3 regions of the Bradyrhizobium sp. RT6a genome follow, and region 3 is predicted to be linked to each of the others. Evidence: predicted binding sites of a transcription regulator. Region 3 holds the regulator's gene; each other region holds the start of a gene.
What was found. Region 3 encodes LexA, which represses DNA repair genes until DNA is damaged. Its sites were predicted from a motif close to TGTTCNNNNTGTGTTCNG; they were not measured.
Positions count from the first base shown of each region.

Region 1: the regulator LexA is predicted to act here: its motif matches at 2,651-2,668, upstream of uvrA (excinuclease ABC subunit UvrA).
Region 2: the regulator LexA is predicted to act here: its motif matches at 4,377-4,394, upstream of ABIC03_RS30110 (helicase-related protein).

Region 1 is NZ_JBEPQC010000002.1:1,409,078-1,415,477, reverse strand. Features, by position in the region: gene gyrA (DNA gyrase subunit A) at 1-477, opposite strand, end outside; gene ABIC03_RS16695 (single-stranded DNA-binding protein) at 850-1,347, opposite strand; gene ABIC03_RS16690 (outer membrane protein) at 1,808-2,479, shown strand; gene uvrA (excinuclease ABC subunit UvrA) at 2,764-5,745, shown strand; gene ABIC03_RS16680 (DinB family protein) at 5,790-6,353, shown strand; gene ABIC03_RS16675 (HAD-IA family hydrolase) at 6,372-6,400, shown strand, end outside.
Region 2 is NZ_JBEPQC010000007.1:159,422-165,821, forward strand. Features, by position in the region: gene ABIC03_RS30075 (hypothetical protein) at 1-232, shown strand, start outside; gene ABIC03_RS30080 (DUF1488 family protein) at 396-674, shown strand; gene ABIC03_RS30085 (hypothetical protein) at 701-1,243, opposite strand; gene ABIC03_RS30090 (hypothetical protein) at 1,240-1,476, opposite strand; gene ABIC03_RS30095 (lysozyme inhibitor LprI family protein) at 1,503-2,021, opposite strand; gene rpmB (50S ribosomal protein L28) at 2,238-2,549, opposite strand; gene ABIC03_RS30105 (DUF3108 domain-containing protein) at 3,259-4,068, shown strand; gene ABIC03_RS30110 (helicase-related protein) at 4,661-6,400, shown strand, end outside.
Region 3 is NZ_JBEPQC010000002.1:1,304,313-1,310,712, forward strand. Features, by position in the region: partial or broken gene ABIC03_RS16180 (ComEC/Rec2 family competence protein) at 7-1,083, shown strand; gene ABIC03_RS16185 (GAF domain-containing protein) at 1,093-2,034, opposite strand; gene ABIC03_RS16190 (hypothetical protein) at 2,258-2,692, opposite strand; gene lexA (transcriptional repressor LexA) at 3,135-3,836, opposite strand; gene ABIC03_RS16200 (molybdopterin molybdotransferase MoeA) at 4,013-5,224, opposite strand; gene ABIC03_RS16205 (hypothetical protein) at 5,453-5,644, opposite strand; gene ABIC03_RS16210 (HAD family hydrolase) at 5,814-6,400, opposite strand, start outside.

The DNA of each region.
Region 1 (6,400 bases), 100 kb from region 3:
GTAGTTCGGCTGGAAGTCGACCGTGTCCTTGTCGATGTCGGCCAGCAGAGCCAGCGCCACCTTGGTCAATCGGGCTTCGGTATAACGATAGGCCGCCGGAGGATCGCCGTCGACCGAGCCGAAATTGCCCTGGCCGTCGATCAGCGGCACGCGCATGGAGAAGTCCTGCGCCATCCGGACCATGGCGTCGTAGATCGACTGGTCGCCATGCGGATGATATTTACCGATGACGTCACCGACCACGCGGGCGGACTTGACGTACTTCTTGTCCGGCGTGTGCCCCTGCTCGTTCATCGAGTACAGGATGCGGCGATGCACCGGCTTGAGACCGTCGCGGGCGTCAGGCAGCGCCCGCGCCACGATCACGCTCATGGCGTAGTCGAGATAGGACTTCTTCATCTCCTCGAAGATGGAGACGGGGCGAATATCCGAGGGTTGCGCCGGCTGGTCGCCGGGCTTGTCGTCGTCGTCAGCCAAGGGGAAATCCGGTGAGGTTTTATCTGGGAATCATATAGCGCATCGAGCCTCTGATAACCACCCTCGCGGCGATCTGGGAAGCGCTTTTTCCGCCTATTTTTCCAATAGCTTAAGCCCTCGCGAGCGGTGTCTCGGTCAGCCCCCGCATCGACCTTGCAAAATTGCCGGTCACGCGTGGAAAACCGCGCGCCGAGCCTGCCCCATCAGCGCGTTTGCCAAGCCGCAATCCGAACTCAACCCAAACAGGAAGCGGGCCCGGAAATCCCGAGCCCGTCCTGCCGATTAGCGGGATTTTCTGACACGAGATGAGAAGCGCCGCCCATCCGGCCGGCGCGTCCGCATCGAGACGCCGCGTTCTCAGAACGGTATCGCTCAGAACGGGATATCGTCGTCCATGTCGCTGTTGCGGCCACCGCCGCCGGCTGCAACAGGGCGCCGCGGCGCGCTGCTGACGGGACCGGGGGAGCCGAAATCGCCGCCCGGCTCGTCGCCGAAGCTGCCGCCTCCGCCGCCGCCGCTACGACCGTCCAGCATCGTCAGGGTGGAGTTGAAGCCCTGCAGCACGACTTCGGTGGAGTACTTTTCGACGCCGCTCTGGTCGGTCCATTTGCGGGTCTGGAGCGCACCTTCGACGTAAATCTTGGCGCCCTTCTTCAGATATTGTTCGGCGACCTTGCAGAGCCCTTCATTGAAGATCACGACGCGGTGCCACTCGGTCTTTTCCTTGCGCTCGCCGGTCGCCTTGTCGCGCCACGTTTCCGAAGTGGCGACGCTCAGATTGGCGATCGGCCGCCCGTCCTGGGTGCGGCGGATTTCGGGATCCTTGCCGAGATTTCCAACCAGAATGACCTTGTTGACGCTTCCCGCCATCTCCGCTCTCCGCTCCGAATGTCACTGAATTCAAGAAGGCCGGTCCGCTCCCCGCGTTCCGCCGTGCCCGTTGAGGCGACCCTATACGCTCGCCGAACGCTTGCGGACGCCGATCCGTCCGTCACCCCTCGGGTTATCCCCACATATAGCATCGACCTCCAGTTCGTTCCAGATTTGTTCTTGGCGAACGACAGCACTGAATGTGTGGGATCGATCGCCAATGTGCTGTGAAAAGGCACGCCCCAAAAGGCACCTTGTGGGTTCCCGGAAAGGAAGAAAGGCTTGCCCTCTATGGGAACAATAGGTCAGCAACTGCACCATTTTCAGGCTGCTGTGGCTTTCCAGTGACACAACTTGCGGCTTCAATGGTGTAAGTACGGCCTCAGTTGGGCAAGTGAGTCCGATGCCCTTCCCTATCGTGGAAGGCACAATCAGAAACTGGGACTGGGATTAGTTGAAAATGAAAAAGGTTTTGTTGGCTTCGGCCTGTTTGTTCGCTCTCGCTGCCCCGGCTTCGGCCGCTGATCTCGCGGCGCGCCCCTACACCAAGGCCCCGGTGGCCATGGCTTCGGTCTACAACTGGACCGGCTTCTACCTCGGTATCGTTGGCGGCGGCGCTTGGGAAGACTCCTCGACCGACCCGAAGGTGAAGGGCGGTTTCGTCGGTGGCACCGCCGGCTACAACTGGCAGACCGGCAACGTTGTGTTCGGTCTCGAGGCCGATGCTGCATGGGCTGACCTCAGCGCGTCGGCGCTGGTGGGCGGCCTCACCCTGTCGAACAAGATCGACGCACTGGGCACCGTGCGCGGCCGCATCGGCTACGCCGTCAACAATGTCCTGTTCTACGGCACTGGTGGTTACGCCTGGATCGACAACAAGCTGACCCTCAGCGTCCCCGGCGTGAGCGTTTCTGACACCAAGCTGCGCTCCGGCTGGACCGTCGGTGCGGGCGTCGAAGCGTTCTTTGCCCCTCAGTGGTCGGTCAAGGGCGAGTACCTCTATCGCAGCTTCAGCGGCGAGACGTACTTCTCCGGCATCGGTCTCCCGTTCAACACGGGTACGGACAGCTTCCACACCGTGCAGGTCGGCGTGAACTATCACTTCGGGGGCCCGGTGGTCGCCAAGTACTGAGCTCAGTACTTAGCTCCAACGCCATCCGCGTTACGAAAGGCCGGCCTTGCGCCGGCCTTTTTGTTTGACCGGCCGCTCCTGCGCAGTTCCGCAAGGCCCTGCTCCTGCCAGATGCCGCCAGCGCGCCAACAATCGGTTGACGATTCGCAAGTCCCACTGGAAATCCGTCCTCGTTCTTCCTACGTTCGCTTACAACCCCATCGGCGCCGATCCCGGTTCCGGGCGAAGCGCGCCTATTCAGTTGGCGCGATCGCGCGCTCTTGGATTCCCTGAGGACCACCAGGATGGACGAAGTGATCAAGGCGAAGCGCCAACAACAGAACGTGGGATCAAACCTGCGCGCAATTACCATCCGTGGCGCGCGCGAGCACAACCTCAAGAACGTCGACGTCGAGATTCCCCGCGACAAGCTGGTGGTGTTCACGGGGCTGTCGGGCTCCGGCAAATCCTCGCTCGCGTTCGACACCATCTACGCCGAGGGCCAGCGCCGCTACGTCGAATCTCTGTCGGCCTATGCCCGCCAGTTCCTGGAGATGATGCAGAAGCCCGACGTCGACCAGATCGACGGCCTATCGCCGGCGATCTCGATCGAGCAGAAGACGACGTCCAAGAACCCGCGCTCCACCGTCGGCACGGTGACCGAAATCTACGACTACATGCGCCTGCTGTGGGCGCGCGTCGGCGTGCCCTATTCGCCCGCCACCGGCCTGCCGATCGAGAGCCAGACCGTCTCGCAGATGGTCGATCGCGTGCTGGCGCTGCCCGAGGGCTCGCGGCTCTATCTGCTCGCGCCCGTCGTGCGTGGCCGCAAGGGCGAGTACCGCAAAGAACTCGCCGAATGGCTCAAGAAGGGCTTTCAGCGCGTCAAGATCGACGGCGCCTTCCACGAGCTCGCGGAAGCGCCTGTTCTCGACAAGAAATTCCCGCACGACATCGACGTCGTGGTCGATCGCATCGTGGTGCGCGCCGACATCGGCCAGCGCCTCGCCGAAAGCTTCGAGACCGCGCTCAAGCTCGCCGAGGGCCTCGCCGTCATCGAATTCGCGGACGCGCCGGCTGCAGCAGCCCCCGCGGAGGAGAAAAAGAAGACCGCAAAGATCCACGACAAGAGCGGACCCGAGCGCATGCTGTTCTCGGAAAAATTCGCCTGTCCGGTGTCCGGCTTCACCATCCCCGAAATCGAGCCCCGGCTGTTCTCGTTCAACAATCCCTATGGCGCCTGCCCGGCCTGCGGCGGCCTCGGCGTCGAGCAGCATGTCGACGAAGACCTCGTCATCCCCGACAAGGAGCTCGCCATCGGCAAGGGCGCGATCGCGCCCTGGGCCAAGTCGTCGTCGCCCTATTACATTCAAACGCTGACTGCGCTCGGCAAGCACTACAAGTTCACACTGACCACCAAATGGAAGGATCTGCCCAAGAAGACGCAGAACGCGATCCTCCATGGTTCCGGCGAGGACGAGATCAAGTTCTCCTACGAGGACGGCGTCCGCTCCTACGACACCAAGAAGCCGTTCGAGGGCGTCATCACCAACATTAACCGCCGCTATCGCGAGACCGAGAGCGAGTGGGCGCGCGAGGAGCTGGCGAAGTATTTCCACGACGTGCCCTGCGAGGGTTGCAAGGGCTTTCGGCTGAAGCCCGAGGCGCTCTGCGTCAAGATCGGCGGCAAGCATATCGGCAACATTTCCGAGATGTCGGTGAAGGGCGCCGGCGCGTGGTTCGAGACCGTCCCGGAGGCGCTGAACACCCAGCAGAACGAGATCGCCGGCCGCATCCTCAAGGAGATCCGCGAGCGCCTCACCTTCCTGCTCGACGTCGGCCTCAACTACCTCACGCTCTCCCGCTCCTCCGGCACGCTCTCCGGCGGCGAGAGCCAGCGCATCCGCCTGGCCTCGCAGATCGGCTCGGGGCTGACAGGCGTGCTCTATGTGCTCGACGAGCCCTCGATCGGCCTGCACCAGCGCGACAATGCGCGCCTGCTCGACACCCTCAAGAGACTTCGTGACCTCGGCAACACCGTGATCGTGGTCGAGCACGACGAGGACGCAATCCTGCTCGCCGACCACGTGCTCGACATCGGCCCCGGCGCCGGCATGCATGGCGGCAACATCATCGCCGAAGGCACGCCCGCCGAGATCATGCGCAACCCCAACTCGCTGACCGGCAAATATCTCACCGGCGAGCTCGAGGTCGAGGTGCCGGAGCGGCGTCCGCCGAACCATCGCCGCACCATCAAGGTGGTCAACGCGCGCGGCAACAATCTCAAGAACGTCACGGCCGAAATCCCGCTCGGCCTGTTCACGGCCGTCACCGGCGTCTCCGGCGGCGGCAAGTCGACGCTGCTGATCGACACGCTCTACAAGGCGATCGCGCGCAAGCTGAACAATGCCAGCGAAGGCGCGGCGCCGCACGACCGCATCGAGGGTCTCGAGCACATCGACAAGATCATCGACATCGACCAGTCGCCGATCGGCCGCACGCCACGTTCCAACCCCGCGACCTATACCGGCGCCTTCACGCCGATCCGCGAATGGTTCGCCGGCCTCCCCGAGTCGAAAGCGCGCGGCTACGAGCCCGGCCGCTTCTCCTTCAACGTCAAGGGCGGCCGCTGCGAAGCCTGCCAGGGCGACGGCGTCATCAAGATCGAGATGCACTTTCTGCCCGACGTCTACGTCACCTGCGACGTCTGCAAGGGCAAGCGCTACAACCGCGAGACCTTGGAAGTCCTGTTCAAGGGCAAGAGCATCGCCGACGTACTCGACATGACCGTCGAGGAAGCCGCCGAGTTCTTCAAGGCGGTCCCACGCGTGCGCGAGACATTCCAGACGCTGCATCGCGTCGGCCTCGACTACATCCATGTCGGCCAGCAGGCCACGACGCTGTCCGGCGGCGAAGCCCAGCGCGTCAAGCTGGCCAAGGAGCTGTCCAAGCGCGCCACCGGCCGCACGCTCTACATCCTGGACGAGCCGACCACCGGCCTGCATTTTCACGACGTCAAGAAGCTTCTGGAAGTGCTGCACGAGCTGGTCGCGCAGGGCAACACGGTCGTCGTCATCGAGCACAATCTCGAAGTCATCAAGACCGCCGACTGGGTCATCGATCTCGGCCCCGAAGGCGGCGACGGCGGCGGTGAGATCGTCGCCTGGGGACCGCCGGAGGACATCGCGAAAGCGCCGCGGAGCTACACGGGCAAGTTTCTGGCCCCGGTGCTGGCGAAGGCGCGGAAGCCGAAGCGGAGGCGCGCGGCGAGCGAGGCGGCGGAGTAGCCCACCTGGAATGTGCAGAAGCATTTGTCTGAAGGAGATCGCGTTTGCCTGCAGGACTTGTGCAAACCTATCGTGCGTTCGCCCACAATAATGCTTGGGCAAACCATCGGCTGCTTACTGCTTGCGCCGCGCTGTCTCAGGCTGACTTCGAAGCCGCACGAACCGGCTTCTTTCCAAGCTTGCAGCGCACGCTCAACCACATCCATGTCATTGACCTCTTCTATGTCGATGCGCTGGAGGGCGGATGGCTGGGACCGGCGGCTTGGAAGAACCAGGTGCCGCACCTTTCACTTGCCGCGCTGAAGCCCGCGCAATCCGCGATCGACAAGCGCTTGATTGCTGTCTGCGATGCGCTGACGCCCGAGAATCTCGACGGCATTGTGCGGATCAACCGCGACACGCGGGCCCAGACCGAACGCCGTGATCGGCTACTCATGCATCTGTTTCAGCACCAGATCCATCACCGCGGACAGGCGCACGCGATGCTCTCTGCAACAAGTATCGCGCCGCCTCAGCTCGACGAATTCTTCGCCGAGGGAGAAGCACCGCTCAGGGCTTCCGAATTTGACCAACTCGGATGGACCGAGGAAACCGTGTGGAAAGCCTAGCGGTGTAGCCTCGCCTCCATGCCCTACTCCCTCGCCATCTTCGATCT
Region 2 (6,400 bases), on a different contig from region 3:
GCGCCGCGCGCTGGCCGACGTCGAGGCCCAGGTCAGGGAGCTGCGTGAGCGCGAGGCCGAGCTCGAAAACCGCATGATGTCGGTGCCCGCCACGTCCTGGCCGGAGGCCGCCGTGAAGGCCCGCCATCTGCTCAACCTCTATGCCGCGAGCCTGCCCGCCGAGGACACCCGTCACCGCGCGCTGGTGGCCGCGCTGTTCGACGATTTCGCAAGGCTCAACGGCGACGGCTGACGGTAAGCCAACTCCGGCGTCGTCCTGGCGAAAGCCAGGACCCATAACCACCGAAGTGCATTGTTTTGTACGCTTGTGCCACAGCGTGCTTCGCTGACCGGCTCCCCCCGTGCGCCATCGCGCACAAGCCCGGCACGACGCGCGGCCGCAAAAGGAACACCCCATGACGCTCACCAGCAGCCGCTTCATCGCCCACGACCAGGACCGCGGCATCGTCCAGTTCTCGATGCAGGACGGCGCAAAGGAGATCGCCTGCGCGATCTCGACCTCCGCCATGGACGACCTCGAGCGCGGCCCGCGCGCCAGGCCCAGCGAGCGCGAAGAGCAGTTCACGCGCCTGCGCGAGCGCATCGAAGCCTGCACCGGACGCAAATATCAGGCGACGGAGTTCGAAGGCACGCCGCCGGGGATCGTGCTGCGGAGCATTGATTTTCGGGGGTAGGGCGCGCAAAGCAGCGATCCCGCGTCTCACGCGGCCCGGTCGAGTTCCTTCTCGTAGGCCTTCAGGCTTCCCTTCAAGGTCTCTTCGAGTTTGGCCGTGCGTGATCCTATCGCCGCATTGGCCGCTCGCACGGCGGCCGCTTCGATCGCCTCGTCGCGGCTGAGCTTGTCGTGATGAAACAGCCATTTTGCGACCGTCGCCCAATCCCACAGCGGACTGTCGGACGTCACGCGGGCGACCGGCGCGGGAAAATCCTTGGCGCGCTGACCCTTGGAATATTGCGTCATCGCCGCACGCGTCATTCCGGTTCGGGTGGCGATATCGGAGAGGCTGACGAACGGGTCGGGCTCAACGCGATCGACGTGGGCGCCGGCGGCCTGCACGTTTTGCACCGCCGTGACGATGGCCTCGCTGACTGATTTCGCCTCCCGGGTGAAGTCGACGATGATGTGGCCCTTCTGGAAGGCGATCGCCGCATCGTCGCAGCCGGCATCGTAGAAGCGCTGCTCGAAATCCTCCGCCGCAGGATCGAGGCCGGACGCAATAATGCTGAACTCGAACTTCTTCACTTGTCTTCCTCCTTTCCGTGCGGGCACCGGCCGATCGCCCGCATCACCTGCCGAGCATGGTCTTCCGGATTCTTCGGCGTACCGTTCACGCCGACCTGGCAGCCGTCACGTCCGGCATGCGCGCAGAACAGCCGCCCCCAATGCCCCATCTTGCGCCACCGCCATCCGATCGACTCGGCGTGCGCGACGACGGCCTCAATCTCCTTATGCGGGTGCCTCGGCCGATCAGCCATGAGGAGACCTGAATATAAGGCAAGTGTTAACAAATGTCAACACTATTGAGCAGCGACCGTCGGGGACTGCGATCAGTGCTTTGATCACGCGCTTTTCCTCGACGCTTACGCGACCTCGTCGCGTCCAGAATGCACGACCAGGTCAAATTGCCCGTGACCGAGGAGCAGGTCGTTTCTCGTTGCGTCAGCCAGTTTCGCTGGCTCTCTAATAAAGCTTGGCGATCTTTCGAGATTCTCAGCGCTTGTTGATAGGTGCGTCCCATGAACGCATCCCATTGAGCTAAGGTGACGTCGCCGCATATAGCGCGATCCACGGGTGACTTAACAACTCGACAGTCAAAGCTTGGGTTGGGCTGACTCGCCGGCGTCTGTTGTGAGGGGATTGTTGATCGGACTTCCGGAAGGATGCCGGTCTCTAAGCAGTCAACACGTTGGTTGACGTCTGCAATCGCTAGACAGTGACGTGCGATTGCATTTTGATCTTGCGAAATAGCACTAGTGTTGAGCGCGGTCAGGAGCGCCGCTCCCCCGATAACTGAACACACAATTGCGTGGTGTCGCAGTCTGCTCGTAGCCCGCCCCCCGCCTAGCAACTTTTGCTTGTAGTTTGTTCTACCTTATCCAAAAGGATGGGGCGCGAAACAGCCTACTTTCGTACCTCCAAAACAAAACGGCCGGATCTTCCGATCCGGCCGTCACGTAAAACTTGATCCGGCTAAGCTACGCCTCGCGACGCAAGCCCTCGCCCAATCCGAAAATTATTAGCTCGCCTTCTTCTCCGGCGCCGGGGTCGGGCCGACCTTCTTCTGGATGGCGCGCTTCAGCTCGAGGGCGCGCGGCGACAGCACGGCGGCCTTGGCCTTGAGCAGGAAGGGATCGAGGCCGCCATTGTGGTCGACGCTCTTGATCGCGTTGGTGGAGACGCGCAGGCGCACGTTGCGGCCCAGCGCTTCGCTGATGAAGGTCACGTTGACCAGGTTCGGCAGGAAGCGGCGCTTGGTCTTGATGTTGGAGTGGCTGACCGTGTGGCCGACCTGGGGGCCCTTGGCCGTCAATTCGCAGCGGCGAGACATGGCAAAATCCTCAATCTTTCCCAACGATGTGCGGCCGCCATTCGGGGCGCCACGGGCAAATTCTCTGTCCTTGCAGGGAGCGGGCGGACGTATAGGGGGGAAGCGGCGGGACGTCAAGGCGACGGGCCGTTTTTGGCCCGTCGTTCCCCCATTGCGCGCTTGCGCAATGTGGGCGCGCGAGAGCGCGAAACCGGGATCTCGAGCGGCATAAAGCGGTGTCATCGCCCGGCTTGCCGCCTTCGCTGAAGCTTCGGCGGGCCGAGCACCCGTGTAGGCCTCGGCGTAGCCTTGGCGGAGCCGGGACCGGGCGATCCAGTACGCCGAGACGGTACGGCTGACCAGAGGGGCCGCGGCGTGCTGGATGCCCCGGTCAAGCCGGGGCATGACGGCGGTGGAGGTGGCGGGGTGAGGTGCGGGCTTCTGACCCGGCCCGATCACCAAAACGGCAATGATTATCGCGCCTTACCATCACATAAAGGGCGTATTCGCGCCCGAAGTATCAGGTGGAGTTCCGGACGCGGATAGGCCCGGACACATTGCTTGGCGCGGTTTTTGGCTTAAGTAACAACCGTTCGCGCCCCGATTGGATTGTTTCGTGCTCACAACGCCTCATCTTGCGCCAAGTCTGCGTCCAAATGAGCTGCGCCCAAATGAGCTGCGCTCAGCGGAGCGGCGCGCAAGTGATCCGCGCTCTGCCGGCCGCTGGGTCATGGCGGCCCTTTTCGGGCTGGTTTTGGCGTGGGCAGCGGAGCCCGCGGCGGCGCAGGGCAAGCTCGAGGCGCAATACGAGGCGACGCTGGCGGGCATTCCGGTCGGCAAGGGCGCCTGGAACATCGACATCCAGGACGACGTGTTCGCGGCCGCGGCCTCCGGCGGCACCTCGGGGCTTTTGAAATCGTTCGCGGGCGGGTCCGGCACCGGCGCCTCGCAGGGCCGTGTGGTCAACGGTGCGCTGGTCGCGACCGGCTACCAGGCCTCCACCACCACCTCGAAGAAGACCGAAGAGATCCGCATCACGCTCGACAAGGGCAATGTGAAGGATTTTGCCATCCTGCCGGAGCCGCCGGTCGATCCCGACCGCATCGTCGTCACCGACGCGCATCGCCGCGGCGTCTGGGACCCGATGACGGCCTCGCTGGTGCGCGTATCCGGCACCGGCGATGTGCTGTCGGCGGACGCCTGCCACGGCAGCGCCGCCGTGTTCGACGGCCGCATGCGCTACGAGCTCAAGCTCGATTTCAAGCGCATGGAGAACGTCAAGGCGGAGAAGGGCTATCACGGCCAGGTCGTGGTCTGCTCGCTGTATTTCGTCCCCATCGCCGGCTACATCCCCGACCGTCCCGTGATCAAATATCTCGCCGCCCAGCGCAACATCGAGGTCGCGTTCGCGCCGATCGCCGGCACGCGCATCCTGGTCCCGTTCTGGCTGAAAGTGCCGACCCCGCTCGGGCCGGCCATGCTGGAAGCGACCTCCTTCATCACCACGGCCCAGCCGCCCAGGGTGGCGAAGACGCAGTAGGGCTGGCGTCCCGCGCTGAACCTCCCTTTTTGGTGAGAATAAACGCAAGCGATTTCAATGACATGCCTACTGTGCATGGGGTTGTTTTCGCGCTTTTGTTTTGGAGGGGGTCCAGGAGCGGGAATCCATTTGACTCCTCCCCGATTCTGATTCGACTCCGCGTCGTCCCCAGCTTTAACGATTCCGCCATTGAAACGTCGCTTGTGCGGCGGGCCAAAACTCCATCTAGTGCGAACCAATAGGCCTCCCGCGACATCTTGCGAGAACGGAACAGGACTCAAGGGGGAGTCAGCGATTCGGCCGCGATTCGTTCTCAACTCGTTCCGAAGCTTAAAGCCAACGGGAAAAGCGTCGCAAAGTGAGACAGTTGCGCGGGATCTGGGGAGGGGCGCCGCATTCTCCGCTGTCATGCCCCGGCTTGACCGGAGCATCCAGTACGCCGCGCCCTCTCGGTCTGATCTGCGCCGCCTCTGGAATACTGGATCGCCCGGTCGAGCCGGGCGATGACAGCAGTGTGTGAGGCCAGCCCTTCGCGCCGCCGCCCCAAAACAGCACTGACATTCGCCCCAATCGCCATTACCTAATCCCCCAGATGCCTTTTTCCTCCTCCCCCTTCGCTTCCGATCGGCTTCCCGGCGCCGGCGTCACTGCGGTGCTTGGTCCCACCAACACCGGCAAGACCCATCTCGCCATCGAGCGGATGCTCGCGCATCCCTCCGGCATGATCGGGCTGCCGCTGCGCCTGCTGGCGCGCGAGGTCTACAACAAGATCGCCGCGCGGGTCGGCAGCGATGCCGTCGCGCTTGTGACCGGCGAGGAGAAGATCAAGCCGAAATCGCCGCGCTACTGGGTCTCGACCGTCGAGGCGATGCCGCGGGATCTCGACGTCTCGTTCCTCGCCGTCGACGAGCTGCAGATCGCGTCTGATCTCGAACGCGGCCACGTCTTCACCGACCGCATCCTCAACCGCCGCGGCCGCGACGAGACGCTGCTGCTGGGCGCTGCGACGATGCGTCCGATCATCGAGCGGCTGCTGCCCGGCGTCTCCATGATCACGCGGCCGCGCCTGTCGCAGCTGGAATTCGCGGGCGATCGCAAGATCACGCGGCAGCCGCGCCGCACCGCCATCGTCGCCTTCTCGGCCGACGAGGTCTACGCCATCGCCGAGCTGATCCGCCGCCAGCATGGCGGCGCCGCCGTGGTGCTGGGCTCGCTCTCGCCGCGCACCCGCAATGCGCAGGTCGCGATGTTCCAGAACGGCGAGGTCGATTACCTCGTCGCCACCGACGCCGTCGGCATGGGCCTCAATCTCGACGTCGACCACGTCGCCTTCGCCTCCGACCGCAAGTTCGACGGCTACCAGTTCCGCCGCCTGACGCCGTCCGAATTCGGCCAGATCGCCGGCCGCGCCGGCCGCGCCACCCGCAACGGCACCTTCGGCACCACCGGCCGCTGCGCGCCGTTCGAGCCCGAGCTCGTCAATGCGCTGCAGAACCACACCTTCGATCCCGTGAAGGTTTTGCAATGGCGCAATTCGAAGCTGGATTTTGCTTCCCTCGGCGCGCTCCAGGTGTCGCTGAACCTGGCCCCGGGCCACGAGGCGCTGACGCGCGCGCCCATCGCCGAGGACATGCGCGTGCTCGACCACGCCGCCCGCGACGCCGAGGTGCGCGATGTCGCGCATGGCAAGGACGCGGTGGAACGGCTGTGGGAGGCCTGCCAGGTCCCGGATTATCGAAAGCTGTCACCGGCCGCCCATGCCGAGCTGGTCACGACGCTGTACGGCTTCCTGATGCGGAAGGGATGCATCCCCGACGCCTGGTTCAGGACCCAGATCGACCAGGCCGACCGCGTCGACGGCGATATCGACACGCTGTCGGCCCGGATCGCGCAGATTCGCACCTGGACCTTCGTCGCCAACCGTCCCGACTGGCTGAAAGACCCGGAACGCTGGCAGGGGATCGCCCGCGAGGTCGAAAATAAATTATCGGATGCGCTCCATGAACGCTTGACTGAGCGTTTCGTTGATCGCCGGACCAGTGTATTGATGCGCCGCCTGCGGGAGAACACGAGCTTGAATACGGAAATCGGCAAGACCGGCGAAGTCATCGTCGAAGGCCATGTCATCGGCCGCCTCGATGGCTTCACCTTTGCACCGGATGCGGCGGAAGCCGGCTCCGATGCGAAAGCGTTGCAGGCTGCAGCGCAGGCCGTGCTCGCCGGCGAGATCAATGCGCGCGCCGAAAAACTGGGCAATGCGCCGGACGAGCAGTTCGTGCTGACCTCGGAAGGCATCATCCGCTGGACCGGCGACGCCGTGGCGCGGCTGTCT
Region 3 (6,400 bases):
GAGCCGCATCCGAGTTTTCAGATGTCGTTTGCGGCAACGCTGGGGCTGGTGGCGCTGGTGCAGATCGGCATGCCGAATTTGTTTGCCTCGCCGGACCATTCGGCGACCGCGCGCATTGCGATGTGGGGCGGCCGCGAGATCGCGATGCTGTTCATGGCTTCGCTGATTGCGGGACTTGCGACCACGCCCTATGCCGCGTTCCACTTCCACCGTGTCACGCCGTTCGGCGTGCTCGCCAATCTCGGCGCGATGCCGGTGGTCTCGGCGCTGGTGATGCCGGCAGGACTGTTGGGGCTGCTTGCGGCGCCGTTCGGGCTGGACAGCGTGTTCTGGTGGCTGATGGGAATCGGCATCGACTGGATGGTCGCGGTCTCGCGCTGGGTTGCGGCATTGCCGGGCGCGGTCGGCCGCATCCCGGCGTTCGGGATCGCGCCGCTGATCGCGGCGAGCCTGGGAATCATCGCGCTGGGCTTGTTGCGCACGCCGCTACGCTGGTCCGGCGCCCTGGTGCTGCTGGCAGCGATCCTCTGGGGACTCTCGGCGCGGCAGCCCGACATCCTGATTGCCGGGGATGGCGCGAGCGTCGCCGTGCGGGGCAGGGACGGATATTTACACCTGATCAGGACGAACAAGGACAGCTTTCTGCTCAAGGAATGGCTCGCTGCCGACGCCGATCCGCGCGATGCCGGCCGAGCCTCGCTTGCCGATGGCGTGTCCTGTGACGAATCCGGCTGCGTGACGCCACTGGCCGACGGGAGGCTGGTCGCGCTGGCACTGCGCGTCGACGCGCTCGCGGACGATTGCAGTCGGGCCGCGCTGGTGGTGACGACACGTCCCGCGCCGCCCGATTGCGCGGCGATGGTGGTCGATCGGCAGCGGCTCGCCAGCCAGAGCGCGCTGGCGCTGACGCAGCGTGGTGACGGTTTTGTGGTTCAGGCGGTGAGGGCGAGAGGCACGAGCCGCCCCTGGTTACCGGCCGGCGCCGGCGAGGGTGATTTCGACGGCAGCCTTGCGCCGAAGACGACCGCGCCCCGCACCAAGGACGCAACGCCAGCGGAGACCGACTTGCAGGCCGACGATTGATCGGATCGGTTACAAGTACCAGGCCAGCACGGCGTCGAGCCTGGAATTGCCGATGACCGGCAGGGCCACCATCCGGCTCAGTCCGGCTGTGCAGGCTTCGAAACCGGCGACCGAGCCGTCATGCGCGAGCTCATCGTTGAGCGCGGGCATGCCGGTCGCCCAGGCCCCGCCGATGCTGCCTTCGCCTCTGGCAATGGATTTTTCCGCATAGAGCGCGGCAAGGTCGGTCTGCGCGCTGCAATCGCCGGCGCGGAACACCAGTGCCGAGTGGGTCTCGTTCGGGATCCAGATCTCGAAGCGTCGCGCAATCGGCGTGGCCTGCGCGGAGAGGAATGTCAGGACCCAGGTCTGGTCCGTGCCGGTCCGATAGGGCACGCCGACGCCGCAATTGATCCCGACCTTGGCTGCGTCCTCCCAGCGCAGAAAACTCCTGGCGTCGTGCAGGTCCTTGATGATCAGCGGCAGCCCCGCCTTCCAGGTGCGGCCAGGCAGGCCAAAGCCGCGAGGAAATTTAGTGTGGCGGGAGTTGAATTCGAACATGTCGGCGGTGCCATAATAGCCATCCACGAGCCCCATCTCGTGGGAGGCATCTGGGTCGTTGTGCCAAAGCTCGATCGCCCCGACATGCGCTTCGTCGTCGCCGCAGAATAGCACCATGACGGCTTGCAGGAATTCACCCGCAAACACCGGCACCGCGACGCCGCAGGTGAGGCCGGCCGCAAGCGCTTGATCGGTCCGTTTGAAATAGGAGTTGGCGAATTTGGTGAGGATCACGGGGTGGCCCGCGGCCCAGGCCTTGCCCGGAAGTCCCTCGTCATATCCGAAGTGGAGCTCTTCGCTGACGGCCTTGAACGCGGACAGCCCTTCGTCGTAGAGGCCGCCGCCAAACTCCAGCCGCATGCGCGTCCGATCGGGCACCCAGAGTTCAACGACGCGAAGGAAGGTTTTCATCGAGCGTGTCCGCCGTCTCAAGCCCTGACAGCATCGGTCATTTGGCTGCGAAGCGGACGTTCAAACTTCAGGCAGGGCGGCTCAAACTTCGTGCGGCGGAGAGGTGTAAGGGCTTGGTCCATCCGATTGGATTTCGCGGACGCAAGCCACACCATCTCGCCGGCCGCGGCCGGCGATGGCAATTCAATCCTGACCCCCGACCTCCTAGCCGGAGGCGGCTGTGTCAGCCGATCGGCAGGTGCGTGACGGTCGGCGGCCGGTCGGCGATGATCTGCGCCTTGTGCTCGCGCTCGGCCACCGACTGAGTTACCGGCAGTTGCAGCACGGTCGCGCGCTGGCCTTCGACGAGCTGCGTCACCAGCACATATTTGCCGTCCGGGAATTCGATCGCATCATGATGGCGGTCGGGAATGTGCGGATCGATCTTGCCGAACTTGCCCACGCGGGAATTGATGGTGCGCGTCCAGATCCAGCGATTGTCGTAACGGACGTCGTCGGCGAAGGCGAGCTCCGTCCCCGGCAGCAGGCAGACGGCAACAGACGGATCGGCTGCGGAGGCGAAGCCGCGCGTCGAGGTGCCGCGGAAGCTTGTCGTGACGATCGTCTCGCCGACTTCGGCGGGGCGCGACGCGACGGCATGCAGGCTGTAGTCACACATCGGGTGCTCCTCATGCTGGGATAGCTACCCGCGTCTCTTATCGAGGCGCAGGCCTCTATCAGAGTGGAAGCACGAACGCTCTGCTTGGTTATGGGCAAATCTGCGGCTGGCTTCTGCAAGCTGCGATCACATTATCTTTCCCGAATTCAATAGGAACAAAGCCCGTTGCGATGCATTCGGGAGGCGCATGCGCGAACATTGCCGGCTTGTCTGCAATGGTAGAACTTGATCGCTGGCCGGTGTTTCCTCGAACACTCGAGACGCGGTGCCGTTTCCGTGGGCATCGCGAGGAGCCAGCGCCGGAGGAGGGGCCGGATAGTCTGTGCAGAACCAGAACGACTATCCAGCCGGAGCGGACGATGATCCGCTCCAATCTCTGACCGGCGATGCCGGTGGAAGCGCGCGAGGCGCCAAGCACTTCCGGTATGAAGCACTTCCGGTATCAGTACTTCCGGTAAAGCCCGATCAGCTTGCCCTGAATCTTCACCCGGTTGGGCGGCAGGATGCGGACCTCATAGGCCGCGTTGGCGGGCTCGAGCGCGATCGATGCACCGCGACGGCGGAAGCGCTTCAGCGTCGCTTCCTCGTCGTCGATCAGCGCCACCACGATGTCGCCGGTATCGGCGCTCTCGTTGCGCTGGATCAGTGCCATGTCGCCGTCAAGAATGCCGGCCTCGACCATGGAATCGCCGCGCACTTCGAGCGCGTAATGCTCGCCCGAGCCGAGCATGTCAGGCGGTACGCTGATGGTATGGCTGCGGGTCTGCAACGCCTCGATCGGCGTGCCGGCCGCGATGCGGCCCATCACCGGCACCGCAACGGGACGCTCGCCCTCGTCAGCCGGCAGGCTGGAGCTCGCACGCACCTTGCCGAGATTGCCCTCGATGACGCTCGGCGTGAAGCCGCGCCGGCTGCCTGCGGCTGCCTGGAGCTCCGGCAGCTTAATGACTTCAATCGCACGGGCGCGGTTGGGCAGGCGTCGGATGAAGCCACGCTCCTCGAGCGCCGTGATCAGGCGATGGATGCCCGACTTCGAGCGCAGGTCGAGCGCATCCTTCATCTCGTCGAAGGAAGGCGGCACGCCACTTTCCTTCAGACGTTCACTGATGAACCGCAGAAGCTCGTATTGTTTGCGCGTTAACATCTCGACCAAAGTCCCCCGGTTGATGTCGTCCGATTCCGAGACGCTGAATTCGGCTATATGCCGCTACATGCTCGAAACAAATCATGAACGGACACTATATGTTCGATACATGTTCCGCAACTGCTTAATTTACCGTGAACAGAGCAAAGTTCGCGGAACGCGCGTTGCCGAGGCGCTCAGACGGGGAGCCGCAATACTTCGCAAGCCGTGCCGGCTTCGGCCTTCGGCGCAAACGGAGCGCGCACGAGAAGTACCTGTGCTGCAGCGAGATTCGCAAGCAGCGAAGAATCCTGATGGTTGACGGGAAGAACGACGCGTGTGCCGTCGTCACGCTCCTCCAGATGCGCGCGCAGATAGTCCTCGCGCTGGTCGTTGGCGCCGACGTCGCGGCCGAGCACGGCGCTTTCACGGCGATGGTGAATCACAGAACGGCCAGACAGGGCGCGAATCAGAGGCACCAGGAACAGGAAAGCGCACACGTAGGACGACACGGGATTGCCCGGCAGGCCGATCACACCCATTGTGCCGAGCCGACCGTGCATCATCGGCTTGCCTGGCCGCATCGCGATTTTCCAGAACGCCATCGCGATGCCTTCGTCCCTCAGTGCCTGCTGGACCAGATCGTGGTCGCCGACCGATGCGCCGCCGGTCGTGATCAGGATGTCGGCGCCGCTCTCGCGGGCGCGGCGAATGCCGGCGGTGGTGGCCTCCAGCGTGTCGGCGGCAATACCGAGGTCGATGGTCTCGGCGCCCTCCCTGCGGGCGAGCGCGTGCAGGGCGTAGCCGTTGGAATAGACGATCTGGCCGTGACCGGGCGTGGTGCCCGGCATCACCAGCTCGTCGCCGGTGGCGAGAATCGCGACCTTCGGACGCCTGAAAACGGCAAGGTGCGGATGGTTCATCCCGGCGGCGAGCGCGAGGTCGCGCTCGGTGAGACGGCTTCCCTTGCGCAGGAGCACGTCGCCCTCGCGGAAATCGACGCCGGCGGGACGGATGTGCCGTCCGGCGATCGCGGCTTCCTTGATCGTGATACGCTTGCCGGCGGCGACCGTGTCCTCCTGGATCACGACGGCGTCCGCGCCACCGGGAACGACGCCGCCGGTGAAGATCCGCACGGCCTCGCCGGCGCCGACCGTCCCCGCGAACGGTCGGCCTGCCGCGACTTCGCCGATGACGGTGAGCTCCGAATCGATCGTCGCGGCATCGGCCGCGCGCACCGCGTAGCCGTCCATCGCGGACATCGCCTGCGGCGGCTGCGTACGTCGCGCCGCGACGTCACGCGCGAGCACGCGATGGTAGGCCTCGTCGAGGGAAATCATGTCTTCCGGCAGCGGCTCTGCACCCGCCAGCACTGCGGCAAGCGCGTCAGAAACCGGCATCAAGGCCACGGCGAAAACTCCTGCTCGGCACGTTCGGGCGAATGTTCCGCAAGTCTTCTAGCCGAGCGCGGGCGCGGAGGCAAAAACGGCTGAACGGGCGCAGTCATTCCCGCCGCTTCATGTTGTTCCGGAAGCCGGGATCAAGCGCGTCGCGCCATGATCCGAAGGAGGTTACAGATCGGCAGGATAGTGGTCATGGTAAGACGAGAACGACGTGCGCCCCCCGGCCTGTATCGATCAGCTCCCTGCCTGCCCGGGAGTTACGTCGGGCGCCTTGGGTCCTTGATCCTTGTCGGGTAGCGGATCGGCTTGGGATTTCAGGTCGGCGGCCTTGCTCACAAGCTTGGCGGAAAGGTCCGAATCTGAAGTTGTCCTGGCGAATTCAAGAAGAAGAGAGGCTTGCTTGGTGAGGTAGGTTTTGCCCAGCACGATGATGCATCCGTCCGTAGAAGTCCCAACGGACTCTAAGAGTCCGGAAGGCGGTATTCCGTTCCCGGAACTCTGTACAAAAATGCACAAAGTGATCGGGTTCCTCAATTCCTTCAAAATTGGTCCCGTCGGGCCGTGCCGCCGTGGGTTTCGCGACAAGGGCTCCTCGTCAAATGCCCAATGCCTTCAATGCGTTCCCGACGTCACGCGGCGAAGTCACATGCACGGCCGTCAAGCCGCGCGCCCGCGCTCCCTCGATGTTTTCGGCAAGATCGTCGAAGAACACGATGCGCCCGGCGGGTACGCCGATCGCTGCAACGACGTGGTCGAAGGCCTCCGCATCCGGTTTGCGCAAGCCGATGCTGGACGACAAATAGAGCTCGCGGAAATGGCCGAGGAGGTCGGCATATTCCCTTGAGAAATGGTCCACGTGCGGCCGGTTGGTATTGGAGAAAGCGTAGAGCGGCATCTGCTTCGCTGCCCGCGGCAGCAGCTCGGCGATGTCAGGCATTTCGCCGGCGAAAATCGCGTTCCAGCCTTCCAGGAACTGCGCGTCCGAAATGCCGATTCCGAGCGAGGCTCGCAATGAGGCGAAATAGTCCTCATCGCTGATCTTCCCCATCTCGTGCAACCGATAGGCTTCGCTGTCCCGCACATAGCGCGCGACGAGGGATTCGGGCTTGCAGCCGGCATGTCCCGACCAGCAGGCGATGGCCTTGGAGAAATCGATATCGAGCACCACGCGGCCGAGATCGA